3 regions of the Arthrobacter sp. efr-133-TYG-104 genome follow, and region 3 is predicted to be linked to each of the others. Evidence: predicted binding sites of a transcription regulator. Region 3 holds the regulator's gene; each other region holds the start of a gene.

What was found. Region 3 encodes HrcA, which represses chaperone genes, less so after heat shock. Its sites were predicted from a motif close to TTNGCACTCGNNNNNNNCGAGTGCNAA; they were not measured.
Region 1: groES (co-chaperone GroES) is a predicted target of HrcA. The motif match lies at 4,034-4,060, and genes of this name have one in related genera.
Region 2: QRN04_RS01015 (Hsp20/alpha crystallin family protein) is a predicted target of HrcA. The motif match lies at 2,389-2,415, and genes of this name have one in related genera.

The regions. Positions count from the first base shown of each region.
Region 1 covers NZ_JARVTA010000016.1:140,222-147,884, forward strand. The annotation lists gene tsaD (tRNA (adenosine(37)-N6)-threonylcarbamoyltransferase complex transferase subunit TsaD) at 1-125, shown strand, start outside; gene QRN04_RS12870 (glutamate--cysteine ligase) at 164-1,315, opposite strand; gene QRN04_RS12875 (shikimate 5-dehydrogenase) at 1,441-2,253, shown strand; gene QRN04_RS12880 (THUMP-like domain-containing protein) at 2,250-3,500, opposite strand; gene QRN04_RS12885 (hypothetical protein) at 3,568-4,011, shown strand; gene groES (co-chaperone GroES) at 4,202-4,498, shown strand; gene groL (chaperonin GroEL) at 4,583-6,196, shown strand; gene QRN04_RS12900 (response regulator transcription factor) at 6,372-7,663, shown strand, end outside.
Region 2 covers NZ_JARVTA010000001.1:213,094-220,756, reverse strand. The annotation lists gene QRN04_RS01035 (flotillin family protein) at 1-665, shown strand, start outside; gene QRN04_RS01030 (NfeD C-terminal domain-containing protein) at 658-894, shown strand; gene QRN04_RS01025 (hypothetical protein) at 918-1,295, opposite strand; gene QRN04_RS01020 (J domain-containing protein) at 1,292-1,687, opposite strand; gene QRN04_RS01015 (Hsp20/alpha crystallin family protein) at 1,879-2,301, opposite strand; gene QRN04_RS01010 (MerR family transcriptional regulator) at 2,447-2,848, shown strand; gene QRN04_RS01005 (hypothetical protein) at 3,522-3,944, opposite strand; gene QRN04_RS01000 (HNH endonuclease) at 4,294-4,845, shown strand; gene QRN04_RS00995 (HNH endonuclease family protein) at 5,640-6,107, shown strand; gene QRN04_RS00990 (Ltp family lipoprotein) at 6,366-6,944, opposite strand; gene QRN04_RS00985 (FG-GAP-like repeat-containing protein) at 7,437-7,663, opposite strand, start outside.
Region 3 covers NZ_JARVTA010000002.1:70,042-77,704, forward strand. The annotation lists gene hemW (radical SAM family heme chaperone HemW) at 1-844, shown strand, start outside; gene QRN04_RS02530 (DUF4870 domain-containing protein) at 861-1,274, opposite strand; gene QRN04_RS02535 (DUF3097 domain-containing protein) at 1,359-2,207, opposite strand; gene hrcA (heat-inducible transcriptional repressor HrcA) at 2,373-3,380, shown strand; gene dnaJ (molecular chaperone DnaJ) at 3,435-4,565, shown strand; gene QRN04_RS02550 (16S rRNA (uracil(1498)-N(3))-methyltransferase) at 4,568-5,341, shown strand; gene QRN04_RS02555 (GerMN domain-containing protein) at 5,356-6,228, opposite strand; gene QRN04_RS02560 (PhoH family protein) at 6,619-7,663, shown strand, end outside.

The DNA of each region.
Region 1 (7,663 bases), on a different contig from region 3:
CGGACAACGGGGCCATGGTGGCCGCGCTCGGGGCACAGTTGGTGATGGCGGGAGTTGGTCCGAGCGGTGTGTCTTTCGCTCCGGACTCGTCCATGCCGGTGACCACGGTGTCGGTGCCGGCCTAGTTTCATGGAGCGGTGCCAGGCGGTTTCAGGAGGCGGTGCTACGCGTCCGGCCCTTTGCGCATCTGCTGAACCAGATCCATGACAACTTCGCGCAGGTCGCCGTGATGCTCTGCCGCTACCCGGCGTTGGCGCTGGTAGCTGGCGCCGCGTTCGATGATCTTAAGGACGTCCGCCAGCTCATCCGTGCAGCCAAGCTTCGCTGCCACCGGCTCCAACCTCGCAACAGTTTCTGCCAGGTGCTCGGTGACCAACTGCTCGTTGCCTTGGGCGTCGAGGATGATGATGGCTTCCAACCCATAGCGGGCAGCGCGCCACTTGTTTTCCTGCACATGCCACGGCGGCATAGTGGGAATGGAACCGCCTGCGTCCAGGATGGTGGAGAACTCATCCACCAGGCATTGGGTGAGCGCAGCAATTGCGCCCACTTCCTCGAGGCTGGCCAAACCGTCGCAGATACGCATTTCGATGGTGCCCAAGTTCGAAACCGGACGGATATCCCAGCGGATCTCGGAGGTGGAGTCGATCACCCCGGTGGTGAACATGTCCTGGACATAGGACTCGTACGCTTCCCAAGTCTCGAACTGGAAGGGAAGGCCTGCAGTGGGAAGCTGCTGGAACATCAAGGCACGCTGTGATGCATAGCCGGTTTCCTCGCCTGCCCAGAACGGACTGGAGGCGGAGAGGGCCTGGAAGTGCGGGAAGTAGTTCACCAGGCCGTCCAGGATCGGCAGGACTTTATCGCGGCGGTCGATGCCCACGTGGACGTGCACACCATAGATCACCATTTGGCGTCCCCACCATTGGGTGCGCTCGATCAACTTGGCGTAGCGCTCTTTGTCGGTGACGGGTTGCAGCAGGGGCGGGCTGAAGGGGTGGCTTCCAGCGCAAAATACTTCAACGTCCATGGGGTCCGTGACTTCGCGGACGGCTGCCAGGGACCGGCTCAGGTCTTCCTTGGCTTCTTGGACGGTTTCGCAGATCCCGGTCACCAGTTCGACGGTATTGAGAAGGAGTTCACGCTTGATGTGCGGGTGCTCGTCGTCTTCGTTGAGGTCGGGGTGGTTTGCAGCGACGCCTTTGAGGACCTCATTTGCTACGGAGACCAGTTCTCCCGTACGTGCATTGACGAGCGCCAGCTCCCATTCCACACCCAGTGTCGATTGCCTGGATGGCGCAAAATCAATCTGCACGTAGTCCCCTCGTTGGTCTTGTCTGAGCCGGACACGGCCCCGCTGCAGGGCCGCCAGCGGTCGGCTCAAGTCTAATGCAGGGCGAACTACGTTTCTTGCCGGTGGCCGAGGTGTTAAATGGGTGGATGCCCATCCTGAACAAAGACATGTCCCTGTGCATTTCGCTCGCGGCCCGGCCCAGCAACATCGGCACCCGGTTCCATAACTACTTGTATGATCTGCTCGGCTTGAACTTTGTCTATAAGGCGTTCGCCCCAACGGACATCGCGCTTGCCGTTGCCGGTATCCGCGGCCTTCCGATCCGGGGAGCGGCGGTGTCCATGCCGTACAAGGAAGACGTCATCGCCCTTGTCGATGTCATGGACCCATCGGCCAAGGCCATCGATTCGGTCAACACCATTGTGAACGACGACGGCATCCTGACCGCCTACAACACTGACTACATCGCCATCGCGCGGCTGCTGAAAGACCACGAAGTCCCCAACAGCCATACCGTCCTGCTCCGTGGTGCCGGTGGCATGGCCAAAGCTGTTGCAGCTGCCCTGCGGGATGCCGGCTTCACTGCGGTCACCATTGTGGCCCGCAACGAAACCAGCGGCCGTGCGCTGGCGGGTCTCTACGGTTTTGAATGGCAGGCCGAGGTCAACGGGTCCACTGCCGACCTCATCATCAACGTCACGCCACTGGGCATGGCCGGCTCAGATGAAGCGGTCCAGTCCTTTGATGACGCAGCTATCGCGGCCGCGGAGGTGGTGTTCGACGTCGTCGCACTGCCTTCGGAGACTCCGCTCATCGCAGCGGCGCGCCGAGCCGGAAAGCCCGTTATCACCGGCGCCGAGGTCATTGCCATCCAAGCCGAGGAACAATTTGTCCTTTACACCGGTGTGCGTCCCACGCCGGGGCAGGTGCGGGAAGCCTCGGAATTCTCGCGCCGCTAGGCTTCCACGCTGCCCGTGGCAAAGGACGCAGCCTCCACCACGATTGCCACCCTCTCTTCGCCGATCCGGGTGAGGACCAAGGTGGCGGTCTTGGCCGTGAGTGACTTGTCCGGTTTCCCGGGGAGCAGCTGTTTCCGCAGCTCTTCCGGGGTCACGGATGTGCCGCGCTTCTTGATGTCCAGCACAGTGATGCCGTTGGTTTTGACCCATGACTTGAGGGCTTTGACGTTGTAGGGCATCACGTCAAGCACCCTGTAAGCATGGGCAAACGGAGTGTCGTGAAGTCCGGGTGCGCAAATATAGGCGATGTGCTCGTCCACCAGGTGGCCGCCCAGCTTTTCCGCGACGTCGGCCACCAAGCCCGCGCGGATCACGGCGCCGTCCGGTTCGTATAGGTAGCCCTCAACCGGCCCGACGGCGGCAACAGGACCGCCGTCGAAATCCTCGCCGCTGGTTATTTCCGCGGCGCCCTGCGAACTGAGGACAAGTGCCGCGCGCCGGACGCCCGGCCGGGCCACCGCGTTGAACCACAACGCAGCCTCTGTGACATCCCCGCCCACCGAAACCCATTGGGCTTCGCAGCCGTCCGGAACGGAGTCGTGGGGTATGCCGGGCCCCATCTTCACACCGACGGCCCGGCCTGTGGATGCTACTGCCTCCACGAAGGACAACGGGGGAGAGAACGCCTCAGGATCCCAGATCCTCTTGGTGCCGGACGTGGACGTGGTGCGTCGTGCCGGGTCCATCCACACGCCGTCGATCCCGTCGAGGTCCACCGACGTCGCATCTGAATGCACCACCGTGGCGTGGGGGAACGGGATGAGGTTGATGGTGGCGCAGGCCGCAGTGGTTTCGTCAATCTCCACGGCGGTGACAGCGATGTCCAACGATGCCATCGCCATGGAATCGGCACCGAGGCCGCAACCGAGGTCCGCTACGTGGGCTATTCCCGATGCGGCAAAACGTTCAGCGTGGCGGGCAGCAACCGTCAGCCGCGTGGCCTGCTCCAAGCCTGCCTGCGTGAAGAGCATTTGACGCGCGAATTCGCCGAACTTGGCCTCCGCCCGGGTCCGGAGGCGTGACTGTGTCAGCACTGCTGCCACCAGTTCGGGCGCGTGTCCCGCTTTCCGGAGGTCGGCGTTGACGGTGAAAGCCTCGGCCTCCCGGTAGGGGCCCAGGGAGGCAAGGAGTTCCCAGCCCTCAGTGGTCAGCAAGGGGGCAATCTGTTCCTGCGGTGCGTGGGACATGGCATCAAGCCTAATGGGCTACGTCGCAGCATCGTGACTTGGTATCAGGCCAGCTAGGGTTGTTTTCATGGAAGACAACGCAGCCCCGCAGCCCTCCGACGCCAACAACTCCGGCAGCCACAACCCGGACACGGAGCGTCCGGTAGCGCCATTGGCTCCAGGTCATCCGGACCGTCACCCGCTCGTGGCATCGGCCCGTCCTGTTTTGATCGCAGGAGCTGTGATTGCCGTGGTTTGCATCGCCTTTCTGGTCATCCTCTTCGTCCTCGATTCCTTCAACGCAGCCGCCTACTCAGTCAGCGGCAAGAGCGTCAGCGATGCTACCGATGAAGCGCGGCAGATCCGTGACCTCTACAGCGGCGCCCGCATAGGCGGGATCATCGCGCTGGTGGTTTCCGCCGTCGTAGCCTTGGCGTCCGCGCTGGTGTTGTACCTCAACCGGGACGTCGTCCAGCCTGACGGAAACGACGACGGCGAGAGCTACCACCTCGACGACCTGACGGGCAGGTAGGAGTTCACCTATGGACGAAATGCTGGCACTCGCCTTGACCGAGTGCTAACCACTTACATAGAGTCTAGTTAGCACTCTCCCCCGGAGGGTGCTAACTACGCCAAGCGTCCACCGGCACCGCGACGACGGATGTACGCATCGGCACCCTAGTTCTTAGTCCATGAATCAGCTCATGAAAAGGAGAGTCCGAGTGTCGGTCTCGATTAAGCCTCTTGAGGATCGTATTGTTGTTCGCCCGCTCGAAGCAGAGCAGACCACCGCTTCCGGACTGGTCATTCCGGACTCCGCACAGGAGAAGCCGCAGGAAGGCGAAGTTGTTGCAGTCGGCCCCGGCCGCTTCGATGACAACGGCAACCGCGTTCCGGTCGACGTAACTGTCGGCGACGTCGTTATCTACTCCAAGTACGGTGGAACCGAAGTCAAGACCGGCGGCAACGAGTACCTCGTTCTGTCCGCCCGCGACGTTCTGGCGATCGTCGTAAAGTAACTTCCTGGAGCCCCGCACCGCAGCCGCGTTGGATCTATTCCGACCAACGGCGGTGCGGGTTTTCCGTCTTGAAAGGACATAACCATGGCAAAGCAGCTTGCTTTTAACGATGCTGCCCGCCGGTCTCTTGAGGCCGGTATCGACAAGCTCGCCAACACTGTCAAGGTGACGCTTGGTCCGCGCGGCCGCAACGTCGTGCTGGACAAGAAGTGGGGCGCTCCCACGATCACCAACGATGGCGTGACCATCGCCCGTGAAGTCGAACTTGACGACCCCTACGAGAACCTTGGCGCACAGTTGGCCAAGGAAGTAGCAACCAAGACCAACGATGTCGCCGGTGACGGCACCACCACAGCCACCGTCCTGGCCCAGGCCCTGGTCAAGGAAGGCCTGCGCAACGTAGCTGCAGGCGCGGCTCCGGGTGAGATCAAGCGCGGCATCGAAGTTTCCGTCGAAGCCATCGCAGCACGTCTCTTGGAGAACGCCAGCGAAGTTGAAGGCACCCAGGTAGCCAACGTTGCTGCTATTTCCGCGCAGAGCGACGAGGTCGGCGAACTGCTGGCAGAAGCGTTCGGCAAGGTGGGCAAGGATGGCGTCATCACCATCGAAGAGTCCTCCACCACGCAGACGGAATTGGTCCTCACTGAGGGCATGCAGTTCGACAAGGGCTACTTGTCCCCGTACTTCGTCACCGACGCGGAACGGCAGGAAGCTGTCCTCGAAGACGCCTTGATCCTGATCAACCAGGGCAAGATTTCCTCGCTGCAGGAATTCCTGCCCCTGCTGGAAAAGGCACTGCAGGCCTCCAAGCCGCTCTTCATCATTGCCGAAGACATCGAGGGTGAGGCCCTGTCCACCCTGATCGTGAACCGCATCCGCGGCACGCTCAACGTTGTCGCCGTCAAGGCTCCCGGCTTTGGCGATCGCCGCAAGGCCATGCTGCAGGACATCGCCACGCTCACAGGGGCACAGGTTGTCTCCCCGGACCTTGGCCTGAGCCTGGACACCGTGGGCCTGGAGGTCCTCGGTACCGCACGACGCATCACGGTTACCAAGGACAACACGACGATCGTCGATGGTGCCGGCACCGCTGAGGACGTAGCCGATCGTGTTGCGCAGCTTCGCGCCGAGCTCACCCGTACGGACTCCGACTGGGACAGGGAGAAGCTGCAGGAACGCTTGGCCAAGCTCGCTGGCGGCATCGGCGTCATCAAGGTTGGCGCAGCCACCGAGGTTGAGCTGAAGGAAAAGAAGCACCGCATCGAGGACGCTGTTTCCTCCACGCGTGCCGCCCTTGAAGAAGGCATCGTTTCCGGTGGCGGTTCCGCACTTATCCACGCCCTCAAGGCGCTGGACGAGTCCGAAGCCGTTGCGGCGCTTGAGGGGGATGCTGCAGCTGCTGTGGGCATTGTCCGCCGGGCCCTCATCCAGCCCCTGCGTTGGATCGCCCAGAACGCCGGCTTTGATGGCTTCGTGGTTGTTTCCAAGGTCTCCGAACTTGAAGCCAACCACGGATTCAATGCCAAGACCGGCGAGTACGAGGACCTGATCGCCGCTGGCGTGATCGACCCCGTCAAGGTCACCCGTTCGGCCCTTCGCAACGCCGCTTCCATCGCAGCCTTGGTTCTCACCACTGAGACCTTGGTTGTCGAGAAGCCCGCTGAAGAAGAAGACGCACACGCAGGGCACCAGCACTAAACTGCCCTCCAAAGCCCCGGTCACTGTTTTTGGTGGCCGGGGCTTTTGCCGTGTAGGACAGTAACGCGTAGGACCAGTAGGGCGGCCTATTGTGACGCGTCCGACGGCGGCAGTAACCTGACGCTATTAGGGCGGTTTCGGGCGAACACCGGGCCGCTACCCTGCAGGGTGAGTCATGACAGCACCGGCCACAGCGTTGGACCTCGGCCGCTCGGCGTACTTCGAGCGCCGATGGGGGGATGCGTTGGATTACCTGGCCCGGGCGGACACCGAAGGGGGATTGCCGCCTGCGGACATCGAGTTGGCGGCATCGGTTGCGATGCTGCTCGGGCTGACAATGGAAGGCGTTGACTACCTTTCCAGGGCGCACGACGAATTCCTGACCCTTGGAGATACGGACAGTGCAGCGCGCTGCGCCGCTTGGCTGGTCCTCTTCCTCATGGACATGGGCGAGGAGGCACGTGGCAACGGCTGGCTATCGCGTGCCAAGCATTTGCTGGAGGGAATGAAAGGTCCCAGTGCCGCCGAGGGATACTTGCTCATTCCAGCCGGGCTCGGCTCATTACGTGCCGGCAATCCGGAAGCCGGGCATGCCTTGTTCAGCCGCGCCTTGGACATGGGGCTTGCGTCCCATGACAAGGACCTGGAGGCAATGGGATTGCTGGGCGTAGGAACCTCGCAAGTGTCCCTCGGGCATACGGATGAAGGGCTTCAGCTCCTGGATGAGGTCATGGTTGCGGTGGGTGCAGGGGAGGTCTCTCCCATTCCTGCGGGAATCATCTACTGCGCGGTGCTGGGCAGTTGCCGCCTTGCCCACGATGTCCAACGCGCCCAAGAGTGGACGGTGGCGTTGGAACGCTGGTGCGGAGACCGTCCCGACATGGTCATGTTCAGTGGGCAATGCCAGGCGCACCGTGCAGAGCTGCTCATTCTTCACGGTGCATGGGACGACGCAATGTCGGTGGCCCGTTCGGCCGAAGGCCGGGTTAGGAAAGGCGATCCTGATGCCACTTTCGGTGCGTGGTACCAACAAGGGGAAGTATTTCGGCTGAGGGGTTCATTCGAAGAAGCAGGAGCGGCTTACGCCATGGCGGCAGAGACGGGCTTCGAACCCGTTCCCGGGATAGCCTTCCTCCAGTTGGCCCAGCACCGGACGCAGCAGGCGCGGGCCACCATACGCCGGGCCGTGGAGGGCGCGGACGCAGCCAACCGGCGTCGCCTGTTGCCGGCGTTGGTCGACGTCGAACTGGCCGCGGGCAATCTCGAGGCCGCCAAGGCCGCCTCACATGAATTGGCTGCGCCCTTGAACCATCAAAGCCGCCCCTTGGAGTTGGCACTTGCCGCCCAGGCTGAAGCCCAAGTTCTGCTCGCCGAGGACCCCGCATCTTCCCTTCAAGCAGGCAGACGCGCTTGGCGGCTCTGGTACAGCCTGGAAGCGCCCTACGAGGCAGCGCGTTGCAGGGTGCT
Region 2 (7,663 bases), on a different contig from region 3:
CGAATGCAGCCCAGGCGGGTCCTTTGGCCGATGCCACCGCCCGCCAACAAGTGGTGGTCCAGGAAACGGAAGTGGCCAAACTCGAGGCCGACCGCGAAGAGCAGAAACTACAAACCACCATCCGCAAGCCCGCCGACGCGAAGGCCTACGCCCAGCGGACGGAAGCCGAAGCCAAAAAGGCGGCGGATATCAGTGCTGCGGAAGCACTTGCCAGGCGTACCGAGCTTGACGCCCAGGCCAATGCGCGGCGCGTTGAACTGGAAGCCCAGGCGAATGCAGGCGCGGCTGCGGCAATGGCTGGTGCCACTCGCCTGACCGGTGAAGCAGAGGCAGCGGCGACGACGGCGCGTGGCAACGCTGCCGCTTCGGCGGTGAAGGCCAAGGCACTGGCTGAAGCCGAGGGCATCAAGGCTCGTGGTGAAGCCTTGGGGACCAACCAGGATGCGGTGATCACCCAGCAGATCGCAGAAAATATGCCAGCGATCGTATCCGCCGCGGCCGAGCCTTTCTCACGCATTGGGCAGCTCACAGTGCTCAACGGCGGCGAGGGCCTGAACAGCATGGTGGGTGGAATCCTGTCGCAGGTCGGTAGCTTCCTGCCCTCGCTGGCGGCGTCGCTGCGCGGAAAGGAAGCGTCTCCGCCGTCGAAAGCTCCCAATGCATAAGGACGTTAACCGCAGCCTGACCGGAAAGATCGGCCGGGTGACCGGCGCCATCGCACCTGGCACCATAGGCGAGGTCATGCTCCCCTTCCAAGGAGGCACGAGTGCGTTCTTCGCCCACCCGTTCGACAAGACGAGTGTGTTCCCGGTGGGCGAGAAGGTGCTGGTGATCTACTACGAGCCGCCCCAGACGGTGTACGTGGATGAGTTGCCGGAGGTTTTAAGGGAGTAGGAGTTTCATCGACGGAGTGCAACTCATAGTTGTGGGCCGTAGATGAACTCCTTGGCATGGTTGACGGCCTTCTTGAAGGCATCGTTGCGCAGGGTCACGTGCTCTTGGCTTGCTCCGCCTTGGGGTTCCATGAATGTTGTGGGCCCGGGGCGGAGCATCCAGATATCCCCTGCGGGCGGAAGATAGAACACGCCAAACGATCGGTGTTCCGGGTCGTCCGCCCAGATCGGCACTACAGCCACCGCCGCACCCGTGTCCGGGTTGATCCATTGCGCCCGCGGCATGGGTTGCTCGTGGACCTCGGGATCCAGGAACGGCGCCGTCCCCCTCCCCCAGCGCTTCTCGAACCGTTCGTAAAACGCAGGAATGATGTGGCCGTCGTAGGGACGCCATGCGCTCATGAATGACTCCTTGGTGTTCGGGTGTTGTAAGACGGCGGAGCCCAACGCGGTGGGCCGAAGGATAGGGGCGGCTGGTCCGGATTGCCGGGGTCGGGAGGCGTTGTCCGGTGAACGCGAACCCTCACAGGCGTCCCTGCAGTCCGACCGGGCAGGCCAGAGCGCGCGAGATCGTAAGCCGCCCGCTTCCTCGGGTCCGACAAAACGCCGTACGCCTGCATGATGGCGTGCAATTCCTGGACGTCGGCCGCGGAAAGTGCGTCGCCGTCGTCGTCCGCTTGGCGTGTGTCCGGGTGGTGCGTGCGGAGCAGCGAGCGGTACGCGTGGGTGATCTGACGGGCGGTCGCGTCGGGGGCCACCTGCAGGATCGCGTAGTAATCGGGTTGGTTGCTCACTGTTGTTTCCGTGCGTTTGCTTCCGGTGCGGTACGGGTTTGGAGATGGCCCCCGGCGTGAGCCGAGGGCCATCCATCGGGAAGCAACGTCGGGGGCCGCGTTTTCTTTGCGCAAGATGCGCTGTGGGGTGGCACGAAGCCTGCGCCCAACTTTTCCGATGCGGTCGGTCCGATGCTCCCGGTCCTGCCGGACTAGGCGTTGATCTCCTGCCTTTGTCCGTTCGACGTGATTTCGATGCGCCGCGGCTTGGCCTTCTCTGCAACCGGGATGCGGAGGGTCAGCACGCCCGCGTCGTAGCTGGCCTTGACGCCGTCGGTATCCAGCGTGTCGCCCAGGATCAGTTGCCGGCTGAAGACGCCTTGGGGGCGTTCAGCGGCGATTAGTTCCGTGTTCTCGCCAGCTGGCGACTTGCGCTCCGCCTTGACCGTCAGGACGTTGCGTTCGACGTCGAGGTCGACGGAATCGGGGCTGACACCGGGCAGATCAAACGCGACAACGAATTCTTCGCCCTCCTGCCAAGCGTCCATGGGCATGCCCGCCGGGCGTGCTGTTGTGCCAAAAACCTGTTGGGCGAGCCGGTCGAAATCGCGGAACGGGTCAGTGCGCATCAGCATTTTGTTCTCACTCCTTTGATCGTGATGCTGATCTGTTGTTCGTACCAGTCTTCCGGATGGATCTGTATTGACTGGTATAGATTTTTTATAGCACTGGTGAGAGAGTGGTGCAAGTGGATTTTTGGAAGATTTTTGAGGGGGTTTGATGGCTGGTTCTGGCGGCTCAGGTGCAGTGGAGCACGACGGCGGGAGGGACGTTCGCGAACGGGACGCGATGGGCGTTTACGCCATTTCCGTTGCCGCGGAACTGGTCGGTACCGGGCAACAGAACATCCGGCAGTACGAACGCAAAGGTTTGCTCACTCCGGAAAGGACCGACGGCGGCACTCGCCGCTACAGCGAAACGGACCTGGCGACCTTGCGCCGAATCGGAGCGCTCCTGGACGAAGGGCTCAACCTGGCCGGGGTGAAACTCGTTCTCGAGCTGGAGGCGGAAAACCGCGGGCTGACCGAGGACAACCGGGGGTTGGCGGACGATAACCGCGAACTCCGGGCGGACAACAAGGGGCTGCGGAGGGATTTGAGGCGAGCGAGGGGTGGGGACTGAGGGTCAAGCAGGTGAGTTGCGCACATAGCGGAGAGGCCGGAATATGTTGAATCGCTGCGCAATATCTATCCGGCGCGCAGGCCCTCCATCTGATAGCCGGGAGTAGGGGCAACGCCGCGGGCGCCTCGATCGCCTGACGCAAGTCCTTCTCGGGAATCCCGTGAGGTTGTCAGAGGTGCGGCCTAAAGGGCCACCAGCGGCAGGCCTTTTTGCTCGACCTTGTGGATCATCATCTCGCTCCTCACAGGCGGCGTCGGCCTCATTTGGCTTGCCTGCAATTCCTTGAGTCCCAACCATTATTGGACGGCCTGACTAGCGTCGGGGCTTTGTCGTCTCGGGCCTGCTGACCGGTGTCGTCTGGCTCTCGGAGGGCCTGCCCTTTGTCGTGTTCACCGCGGGTTGCTCAGGCTCGCACACCCGCCGGTTCGGTGAGTGTGGCAGGGGTAGCCGTGGACGGCTCACTCACCTCTTGCGCCTGCGGAGACCCCCAGGTCTGGGCCTGGGGGTCTGCTATGTCCAGGGAGATCCCCACTAGACGTTGGCCACGGAGGACGGCGAATGTCACGCCTTATGGACCTGATCAGCTGCGCAACAGGCCCGCTGTCAGCCAGGGGCCTTGTTGGATCGCTTCCGTCAGGAGCTACTTGGCACAGATGCGCGGCAGGTCGGACCGCTACTGCCCAGGTTTCGTTACATGCGCGACGATTGTCTTGGACAATGGGACGCTTTCCCCGGCTTTCTCCAAGCTCGTAACTGTCCAGTTGGACAATAGGAACACGGAGTTACCGGTATCTGAGTTCCAGACAACATGCTTAAACCCGAGTGCTTGGAGTTCGTCACTGAGAGCCTGCGCGTTTTGGCCTGCAGCATCGGCGGGCAGGACCGCCGTGGCTACGGCAGGCGCTGCCGGGGCAGGTGCATCAGCAGGTGCCACTGTTTGGGTGACAGTTACTGTCGGCGCGGGAGCGGTGACGGTCTGAGTGGCGGTGACCGTCTGGGTGGCTGTTACGGTGGGGGCCGCCTGAGGACTTCCGCCACAACTGGCGAGTGCAATGGTCGATCCGGCAATTCCCAATGCCAAGACATATTTTTTCAAGCTGATTCCCCTAGTTACAGAACGAGTGATTGGTAGTGCGTGCAGGGACAGTGTTCCGATGCTGGGGATAGTTTCTCACTTTCTTGGTGATAAAGTCCTTAGGCTGCCACTGGGCCTACTGAGTGGCGTAGTCGCGAGACCAGAACCGTGACCGGCTACTGGCGCGATAACGTCTGGCACCACCCGGAGTTCCAGCCCGGTAAGACCGAATACCTATCAGGCACATATCAGATGAAGACAGCAAACGCCCGCTCGACCGTTTGTCGGCGGCACCGAGTAAACTGCTGTCAAACTTCAGAACAGCCCAGCGGGCTCGCCCGCTCGGTCAATAGCAGGGTAGGTATTGGGGATGTTACGCAAGGCCGATAACGTCAGACTTGGCCATCAGCGGGGCTTCTGGACCAGCAAAGGTGACGTCGTTATCACCGTCGGAAAGAAGCGCTACTCCATTGGCAAGGTCAAGGAAGAGATTTTCCTTGACCGCCTGAAGGCGCAGTTGGAATTCCCCATGTTTATAGCGAGCATCAACGGCCGCCGGTATTGGCAGTTTCGAAACAGATTTTACTGGGAGTCCGAAGGCCTTAACGCCAGTGAGGTTGAGGCGCTTTTGGTCATGCAGGAGCAACGTAAGAGGCGACAAATCGAAACGGCGCAGACAAACTATGCTTTGGGCTCTGCCCGACGCCTGTCCTCAGGCCGTAAAGCAATACCTGACGACGTAAAGGTATACGTCATGCGGCGCGACGCTGGATCGTGTCGGCATTGCGGATCCACAAGCGACCTTCAGTACGACCACATCATCCCGCTGGCAATGGGCGGGAGTAACAATGCTGAGAACCTGCAAATCCTGTGCGGACCCTGCAACCGCTCCAAGTCGGCAGGGCTAACTGTTCGCCGCTAAGCCGCAGCCTTCACTTGACACTCAAGGCCTTTCTCAAGGCCGCTGGGGCTGGTAGGTCCAGCCACAGCCGGGAACCATCCACACGGCAGGAGACTTGCAGGCTTTCCAGCCCTCCAAGGATGGGCGCAAGCGTCCGGCCTGCGTTTCCGAAAGATACCCCACCTTTCGAAAGTCGTCACGGACCACCGCCACGGCATTGGGATCGGCGCCGTTGCGCTTGTCTGGGACCAGAAACGCGAGGTGCGTATCGAGTGCATTACGTTCGCGCTCGCTCAGGTAATACCCCTGCCCGGCGCAGCGGCGTGGCGTCGTCCCGAGCTCTGGAAAAATCGCTGGCCTCCCGTAGTTCACCTTGTGGCGTTTGATCGTCTCCGGGCCACCGAGCCTAACGGAGACACGGGGAGTGCCTGGCCAGCCACACCAACAGCGTTAATCATCCCTGAGGGCCATTGCGCTATGGCTCCGTGGCCCAACGCCGGCTGCACACGAAAGCCCTAATAATGCGGCGGGTGGTTTTGGGCGCGATAAGCTGCCCTCCGCCCCTGAATCACGGGGAAAGACAGCACTCGTTAACGGACTCTACCGATAATAGGTGTGGAATGCAGAGAATTCCCCGGAGGCTTATTTGGCCAGGGCTAAGACCCTCGGTCAGTGCAAGGAACGCGCCTGCTAGGAACCCGCCGGGAAGCGGCTCCGGTGCCAACCGCACTACGACATCTGGTACTACAAGAACGAGAACCTAACGTTGCGCCTGGGGAACTTGTCGCACCTTCCAAGACGACGGCGGACGCCGAATGAAGCACGGAATCAAGGTGCTTTTCTTCTGCCGGTTACATGAGGTGGAGCATCCTCGGTGGACGCCGGACATTGAACACGCCAACCTCGTCAGGCTGGCCGCCAAGATCACACCGCTTAATGGATGCTGGATTGCCAGCGGTCCCGTTTTGGGCAAGAAGGGCGGGTACGTTGCTTTCATCCCGGAAGGAGCCAACACCGCCCAGTGGACATTGCATCGGGTGCCATGGAACTTGCTGGCGGGCGGCCCTAAGCCGGGCTACGAACTGGATCACATGGCCAAGGATTGCAATCCCTCATGCTGCAACCCGGCTCATTTGGAGCCGGGTAGGCGTGGCGAGAACGAGAAACTGAAGCGGCGCCGACGCGGCCCATCTATGAACTGGGCCGCTGCTGAGGCTCCCGCCGTAATGGTGTTCGCAAGGAAATACGGACTGCTGCTAGCTGTAAAAACCATGCCCGCGTAAAAACACCCCAGAATTGAGCGCCCGATGGGGCTGCATCCCAGTATTTGTGAGAATTCGCAGCGATCCGCCGCTTCCCAAAGCGTACGCGCAGAGGGCGCTATGACGACCGGGGGGCGAAGTTATTGGCCGTGGGTTACCCGCCCGCCCTTCCCGTCTTTGCTTCATAGCCATTGCGCACACTTCCCGAGAGCGATCCGACGGTTACATTGCACTCGGCAAGGGGCCCCCAAAAGGGAGCCCCTTCCACTTAGAGGGCTTCTAGCCCAGGTTATCGACCGCGTACTGCGCTTCCGCAGGGGTGAACTTCTCCCCGTACGCGCTGACGAGCTGGTCGTAGATCCCCGCCGGGGACATGGACATCGTCGTCTGGTAGCTCTTGGCCTTGGCCAGGGCGTTGGCGTTGTAGTCCGTCTTGAGGTTATCGACTGCATACTGTGCTGCCTCGGCCGAGAACTTTTCACCGTACGGCGAGGTGAGCTGGTCGTAGATGCCCTGCTTGCTCATGTGCATCGTCTTGGAGTAGGATCCCGCCTTGCTCAGCGCGGACTGGTACTCGGCCGGGACCTTCGGAGCCGGGGGAGCCGGGGGAGCCGGGGGCGGCGTCGGGGTGGGCGTCTTGGTCGGTGTCGGGACCGGTGCCGGGGTGGCCGCGGCGGCTACCGTAGGCGCCTTCGACGCAGTGGCCGACGTGGTGGCCGTCGGGGTGGAGGCGGCAACCGGCTGGCTGGAGTCCTTGTGGGACGTGCTTGAGATGATAATGATCAGGGCGATGATGCCGACGAGCCACCACCGCTTCTTCTTGAACCATGGACGGGATGCCTTTATTGAGTTCGACACGAATGTTCCCCTATTTTTTCTCTGCTGGAATTTCCTCCCCCATGCTAAAGGATTTATTGAATCTTCCACGGTTCCCCACGCGGTGCTTTTTCCTGATCCTGGCAAGCCTGTCATTGCAAGCAAAAATCAGCTTCCATGTTTCGTAAGCCATGGGATTTAAGACACCTTGTTTTGCTAGACACTAACAGCACACTCACAAGCCGGAGATGCGTCTCGATTGCATGTCTGACAAGTACCTGTTTAATTTGGCTGTAGCAGAACACTGTTGGTGAGACACATTTTAGGAGAGCAGACCCGTCGCTGACACCGCAGTAGATGAGGCGGTGGGTTCCACGCGTCCAGCTTGACGTGAAGTGTGCATGAGGCGTATCCGGGAAGCCCGGACTTGTGCACTACTCGCAAGTGGTAGACGACATCGGGCACACGCAGCTGGAGGTTCCGAAGAAGCGGCACAGCCACACGCCCTGACCCGGCTGTCGGCCTTACGGGCTGTCAAAGAATCGCCGTCATTCCGCCCCAGCCCGTACCAACTCGAGACGCCGTAGGCCACACTATTCCCCCGGTACCTGCGTACAGCCAGAGGTCGCCAGCAGAGTTTCGAGCGAGGATATCCGACTGACCATCGCCGTTAAAGTCGCCCGGTCCAACAAGAGAGTCCAGACCGTTCCAGGAACTCCCCGTCCAACGCTGCTGCAGCCAGCCTCCGGATCCGTTACCAG
Region 3 (7,663 bases):
CGAGGCCAACCCCGATTCCGTGACGCAGGAATCGTTGAAGGTACTGGCTGACGCCGGTTTCACGCGCGTCTCCTTTGGCATGCAATCAGCCGTTCCCCACGTCCTGAAAGTTCTGGACCGTACACACACTCCCAGCCGCGTTCCGCTCGTGGTGCAGTGGGCGCGCGAGGCCGGTTTGTCCGTCAGCCTGGACCTCATCTACGGTACGCCGGGGGAGTCCATGGCCGATTGGCAACTGTCGCTGGAAACGGCACTTTCCTACGCGCCGGACCACATCAGCGCCTATGCGCTGATCGTGGAGGACGGCACCAAGCTCGCCGCCCAGATCCGCCGCGGCGAGGTGCCCGGAATTGACGACGACGATCACGCCGCCAAATACGAACTCGCCGATAAATTGATCTCCGAGTCCGGGTTGAGCTGGTACGAAGTCAGCAACTGGTCCCGAACACCGGAGCAGGCATGCCGGCATAACCTCGCCTACTGGCGCGGAGACGATTGGTGGGGCATTGGCCCCGGGGCCCACTCCCACATGGGCGGCGTTCGCTGGTGGAACGTCAAGCACCCCACGGCATACGCCTCACGGCTGGCTTCGGGAAGTTCGCCTGCCGCCGGGCGTGAGACATTGGACTCCGCTACCCGCGAGGTGGAGCGAATCATGCTCGAGGCGCGGTTGGGGACCGGATTGCTCGTTAACGCCCTGGATGCCGTGGGACGCCATGCGATGGCGGGCCTAATCGCGGACGGACTAGTGGACCCGGTGGCCGCTTTCAAGGGCCGCTTGGTGCTCACCTTGAAGGGCAGGCTGTTGGCCGACGCCGTGGTGCGCCGGATTCTTCCCGACTAGCTGCCTCGCTGCGGAACTACTTGATCCAGCGCAGGTTCAGCTTGTATCGATGCGGTTGACCGTGGTTTACCCGGATCCCGGCCGATACGGAGAAGCACGTCAGCGCAACCCAAATGGCGGTGGCGATGATGGCAAAAACGTTGCCCACCACAGGCAAGAGGACCAGGATGTTTGCCAGTACAGCGGCGATCGTGGGAGGTAGCGTGAAGTTCAGCGCCTCCCTCGATTCCTGGGCGGTGAACGGCCCGCGATCGCGGAAAATCAGGTAGATCAGCAGGGATGGCAAGCACCCGAGGATCCCTCCGAAGTGCGCCAAAGTGGCCCACTGCCGGTCCTCGCCGGCAGTCAGCGGAAGTGCGTTGGCAGGCGCGCCATGGTACTGGGGCTGGCCTGCGGCTCTGCCTGGTTCGTCAGGAGCGTTCTCTGCCACGGTGTCTTCCCTTTGCTTTACGATGCTGCGGTGTTGCTGTCCCAGAATACTTGGTCCTGTGCCCGTCCCAAGACCAACGCCGTGTCACTGCGCTGTCAGGAAGTCGATCACTTCTTCCACCCTGCCCAATAACGACGCTTCCAGATCAGCGTAGCTGCGGACTGCGCCCAAAAGCCGTTGCCATCCCAAGCCGACGTCCTCGGCAGTTTCGTGGGGCCAACCGAAGGCACGCAGGATCCCGGTCTTCCAATCCAGCCCCCGAGGGACCGCGGGCCACTGCTCAATGCCCAGCACCTTCGGCCTGATGGCCTGCCAGACGTCCACGTAGGGGTGGCCCACGATCAACACGTTGCCTGCGGCGCCCGGCACCGTCATCGCTTCCGCGGCAATGCGCGACTCTTTGGAACCGGACACAAGGTGGTCCACCAGAATGCCAAGTCGGCGTGTGGGACCGGGAGAGAAAGCGGCAATGGCTGATTTGAGGTCGTCCACCCCGTGCAAGGGTTCAACCACAATGCCCTCGACGCGGAGATCGTCTCCCCAGACTTTCTCTACCAGTTCGGCGTCGTGCTTGCCCTCAACCCAGATCCGGCTGGACATCGCTACCCGGGCGCGCTGGCCTTGGACCTTGACCGAGCCGGAGGCGGTGCGGCCGGTGGATGCGCCTGAAGCAGGACGGGGGACAGGGGGCAGGAGCCGGATCGCTTGGCCCTCCAGGAGGAAGCCAAATCCAAGCTGGAACGACTTCGTCTTTCCACGCCGGTCCTCCAACGACACGATGTGCATGCCGCCGGACTTCTCCACCCGTGTCACTTCGCCGACCCATCCGGACTGCACGTCTTCAAGGACCATGCCACGCTGGACGGGTACCTCGGGAAGTTGGCGTTTGGCGGGGGCCGCCAGGTCCTGGGGGCCCCAATGGTCGAAAGCCAAGGTCTTCTTACCTCTTCGCGCTCGAATCAGACCGGTTTGCTGCCGGCCCCGCGCGCTTGAATCTCCGCGGGCGGTTTCAATGCTAGCAACGCGTTGGCTCATACTAGACTTGTTAGCACTTGGGCATGTTGAGTGCTAACCCATGAGATGTCAGGAGGTGGAGCAATGAGTGAGCCGCGCAAATTGGAAGTGCTGCGCGCAATCGTTGAGGATTACGTTCATTCAAGGGAGCCTGTAGGATCCAAGGCCCTGGTTGAACGCCACCACCTCGGCGTTTCAAGTGCCACCATCCGCAACGACATGGCTGTCCTCGAAGAGGAGGGCCTCATTGCTGCACCACACACCAGCGCGGGGCGTATCCCTACGGACAAGGGCTACAGGCTGTTCGTGGACCGCATCTCGCAGGTTAAGCCGCTTTCTGCGGCTGAGCGCCGTGCCATCCATTCGCTGCTTGAGGGCCCCGACGACGTCGATGACATCCTCGAACGTACCGTGCGGCTCCTGTCCCAGCTCACCAACCAAGTCGCCGTCGTGCAGTACCCGCACTCAAGGAGAGCGGTGGTACGCCACGTCGAATTCGTGCTGCTGGCGCCCCAGCAGGTGCTAGTGGTCCTGATTGCCGATACCGGAAGCGTCGGGCAGAAGGTCATCGATGTAGGGTTCGACGTCGGCAATGAGGCGCTGATGATGTTGCGGTCCAGATTCCTCGGCAGTATCTCAGGCACCCAGGTGGATCTCTTGCCCCAAGTCCTTCCTTCCGTCGTGGCGCTTTGCCCCCCTGAACTCCGTGGGGTGGCGCAAACCCTGGCACATGGCCTCCAGGTGCTCAGTGGCAATAGCCGTGAAGAGCGCATCCTGATGGCCGGCACCGCAAACCTGGCGCGTTCCAACGTGGACTTCCCTTTGAGCATTGGTCCGGTGCTGGAGGCCCTTGAGGAACAAGTTGTCATGCTCCGGTTGTTATCGGATATGGGTGATGACCCCCGGGGAGTAACTGTCAGTATCGGGAGGGAAAATCCCTATGACGGTTTGGCCGAGGCGTCCGTGGTGGCAACTGGCTATGGATCCGGTGCCAAGGTGGGCATTTTGGGACCGACCCGGATGGATTACCCAACAACCATGGCCGCCGTGCGAGCGGTGGCCCGCTACCTTTCCCGCATTCTCGGCGACTAAGACGCCGTCCATCATCGGAATACCTGCAGTAACAACAAGGAAGAGACACAGACTTTGAGCAGCCACTATGACGTTTTGGGAGTCTCGCCGGAAGCCACCGGGGAAGAGATCAAAAAGGCGTACCGCAAGTTGGCGCGGAAGCTCCACCCGGACGTAAATCCCGGGGAGGATGTCGCTGAGCAGTTCAAGGCCGTGACGCATGCTTATGAAGTTCTGTCGGACCCGCAGAAGCGCCGTGTCTACGATGCAACCGGTAACGAGAACGGCACTGACAATGGCTCCGGCGCATATTCCGGCCAAGGGTTTGCCTTCCAAGACATCTTCGACACCTTCTTCGGGGGAGGCGGCGGACACGGTCACGGTGGTCCTGCTTCGCGTGTCCGGCGCGGCCAAGATGCCCTCATCAGTGTGCGTATCGATCTCAAGGATGCCGTCTTCGGCGTCAACAAGAAGCTTGAGGTGGACACAGCCGTGGTTTGTCCCACCTGTGACGGCAGCTGCTGCCGTCCGGGAACCCAGCCGGAGCGCTGTGACATCTGTGGTGGCAGCGGCCAGGTCCAGCGGGCCGTCAGGTCAATCCTGGGCCAGGTCCTGACCACCGCGCCCTGTGGGTCATGCGAGGGATTCGGTACGGTCATCAAGGATCCTTGCAACGAATGCAGTGGGCAAGGCCGGATTCGCAGCCGCCGCTCCCTGACCATCAAAGTTCCGGCAGGCGTTGCCACGGGTACCCGGATTCAGCTGTCCGGACAGGGCGAAGCCGGCCCCGCCGGCGGCCCTGCTGGTGACCTCTACGTGGAAATCCGCGTCAACAACGACTCGGTCTTCGTGCGGGAAGGCGATGACCTCCACGCGACGCTCAGCGTCCCGATGACAGCAGCCGCCCTGGGGACTGAGGTGCAGTTGGAAACCTTCGACGGCGAGCAGGACATCGATGTCAAGGCGGGCACGCAGTCCGGGGAGATCATCACCCTCCGGGGCCTCGGTGTAACCCATCTCCGTGGCTACGGCCGTGGCGACCTCAAGGTGCACCTCCATGTGGAGACACCCACCAAACTCGACCCCGCCCAGGAGGACCTGCTCCAGCAGCTGGCCAAGCTTCGTGGTGAGCAATTCACCGAAGGCAAGCTGGTGGCCAGCGGCGGCATGTTCGCTAAGCTTCGGGACAAACTCGGTAACCTTTAGCGGTGAGTAATCCCGTTTTCTTCGCAGAGGCCGGCAGCCTTGACACCGTCACACCGGGCGCGAGGTTCGTCCTTGAGGGGCCAGAAGCCCGGCACGCCGTCACCGTCAAGCGAATCGGTATCGGTGAGTCTGTTGATATATCCGACGGCGCGGGGTTCCGGTTGACGGGAACGGTGGCCGAAGCGGGAGCCGGGACACTGACGGTCACAGCGTCGGGTGTGGAATTCGAGGATCGGCCGGCCGTTCGGCTGGTGTTGGTTCAGGCTTTGGCCAAGGGCGACCGTGACGAGCTTGCCATCGAGACGGCAACGGAACTTGGGATCGACGCCGTCGTGCCCTGGCAAGCGGAACGCTCCATCGTGAGGTGGAAGGGTGATCGCGCGAGGAAGGCCCATGCGAAGTGGCAGTCCGTGGTCACGGCCGCAGCAAAGCAGGCACGCAGGGCGTGGATCCCCGAGGTGCGCCCCATTGTGGAATCTGGCGGGTTGGCCCCGCTGGTTGCAGCAGCCGATTTGGCCATCATCCTGCATGAAGACGCCAAGAATTCGTTGCGGGGAGTTCTTGAGGCTGCTGCGGGACTTGAGTTGACGGCATCGGCGCCTGCACGCGAGGTTCTGCTGATCGTCGGCCCCGAGGGCGGAATTTCCCCTCGCGAGGTCACGCGCCTCAGTGACGCCGGGGCAGTGACCGCGCTCTTGGGTCATCACGTGTTGCGGTCCTCAACGGCCGGTCCGGCCGCCGTCGTCCTGGCAAGCGATATTCTCGGGCGATGGTAGTTGGGTGACAAGCTCTATCCGACAGTGAAAAGCTTGGTGTCCGTGCTCGTTTCGATCGTCGCGCCGGAGCCGTCCACCCGAGACACGCGGACCTCGTACTTGCCTCTCTTCAGGGTGGCGCTGAAGGTGAAAAGTCCATACTGTCCGGCGTCCCCGTTGGCTTTGGTTTGCCCGGTTAGCAGGCTCGTCTTGTCCGACGTTCCGTTGTCTTGGAGCAGCTGCCAGGTGATCGGCTTGGAACTGTCCGTGCTCCGACCATTGAACTTGACCAGGCCTGCAGGAACGGTCGTGTCTTCCTGGGGATCAATAATCCACAGCGGCGCCACCACGGCGGGGTCCCTATCCATCGGGTCTCCGAGTTTCACCTGACCGAATGCCATGTAGTCCTTGTGCCCGTCCACAAGGATGACCACTTGGATCTGTTGGCCGGAGTTGATGAGCCCCGATGAGGAAGCAGCCGCCGTCGCTGTATAAACCAGTTGCTGGACGGCACGCTGGGCCATTCCGGGATCGAGGTTCGAGTTGAACGCGTCCTTGGACAGATCCACCGTGATGACGTTCTTGCCGGAGATGGATGTTGCCAGGTTCGCCGGGCTCTGCCATGGCGTGAACAGGTCATGGTCCAACGGCTTTTGGGACATCATGATGCGCAGCGCGCTGGTTACCGGGTTCCCGTCTCCCGGGAGATCCCGAAATTCGCGGTAGAGGTAGACCTCGTCCTTGCTGCGCCCGATCCAATACACCGGGATCTTGGTTGACGCTTGGGTGGTCTCCAACGGCGCGTTGCTTGCCGGAGCATCTTGGACGGACACCGTGGGAGAGCTCGGCACGGACTGGCTGGTTCCGCTGTTGGCGATACAGCCGGTGAGCAGGAAGACAGCAAGCATCGCAGCAACGGCCATGGCGGTTTTCCGCTTCCGTGCGTTGGATACGTGGCTTGCTGGCAGTGTGATGGAGCGTCCTGTCTCAAGTGTGGTCCGTGGCATTGGACTGGTGCACGGCGGCGTTCTCCGCCGGACCAGTTCTGCCGGTGCTTAGTTACCCCCTATGCCAGCTTTGCATACAGCCGACGGCGGTCCGTTGCGAATAGCGTGAAGCGCGCTAACTGAAACGTGATTGATACCAGCCCGATGCGGAGTTGAGACCAACGCCGACATCGAGTCAGGCTGGCGTAGGATTGAAGTGGTTCGAGGACGCTGGTGAAGCCACAACAAGCGCCGCTGGAATCGATGAATTGCCTAGACAACCAGAGGAGAACAGGCTTAGCAGCCAGCACCATGAGTGAATCTTTGAATGGGAGGCCGAGGACCGGTATCGGTAACCCGGCTCCGACTGAGTTCCCGCACACCTTACCGGGCACGCGCACGGAAATCGTCACGTTCGACAACTCCGACCAAATGGTTCACTCGCTAGGCAGCCATGACGAGGCCTTGCGGTACATCGAGGAACAATTCCCGGACGTCAACTTCCACGCACGCGGTAACGAGTTGTCCATGACCGGTCCTTCGATCGTCATACCTCGGATCATGCGCCTGCTTGAGGAAGTTCGCGGGCTCGTTGCCAAGGGGACTCTGGTTACCCCGGACGTTTTGCAGCAGTTGGTTTCCCTGTTGCGGACCCAGTCCGTCCAGAATCCAGCGGACGTCCTGACGCACAACATTCTTTCCAGCCGGGGTAAGACCATCCGCCCCAAGACGCTGAACCAAAAGAACTACGTTGACGCGATTGATGACAACACGGTGATTTTCGGTATCGGCCCCGCCGGAACGGGCAAGACATATTTGGCCATGGCCAAGGCCGTACAAGCTCTTCAGCTGAAGGAAGTCAGCCGCATCATCTTGACCAGGCCCGCTGTGGAAGCCGGAGAGCGCCTTGGGTTCCTGCCGGGAACGCTGAGTGACAAGATCGATCCTTACCTTCGGCCTCTGTACGATGCCCTCCACGACATGATGGATCCGGAATCGATTCCCCGGTTGATGGCTGCCGGCACCATAGAGGTCGCCCCGCTGGCGTACATGCGCGGCCGTACCCTCAATGATGCGTTCATCATCCTTGACGAGGCCCAGAACACAACCCCGGAGCAGATGAAGATGTTCCTCACCCGTCTGGGCTTCGGCTCAAAGATGGTGGTTACAGGGGACGTTACCCAGATCGACCTCCCGTTTGGAGCCACATCGGGGCTGCGGATTGTCCGCGAGATCCTTGACGGCATCGATGACGTGAACTTTTCAATCCTCGACGCTGCGGATGTCGTCAGGCACCGCCTCGTGGCGGACATCGTTTCTGCCTACAGCTCATGGGATGACGCTCATCGCACGGAAA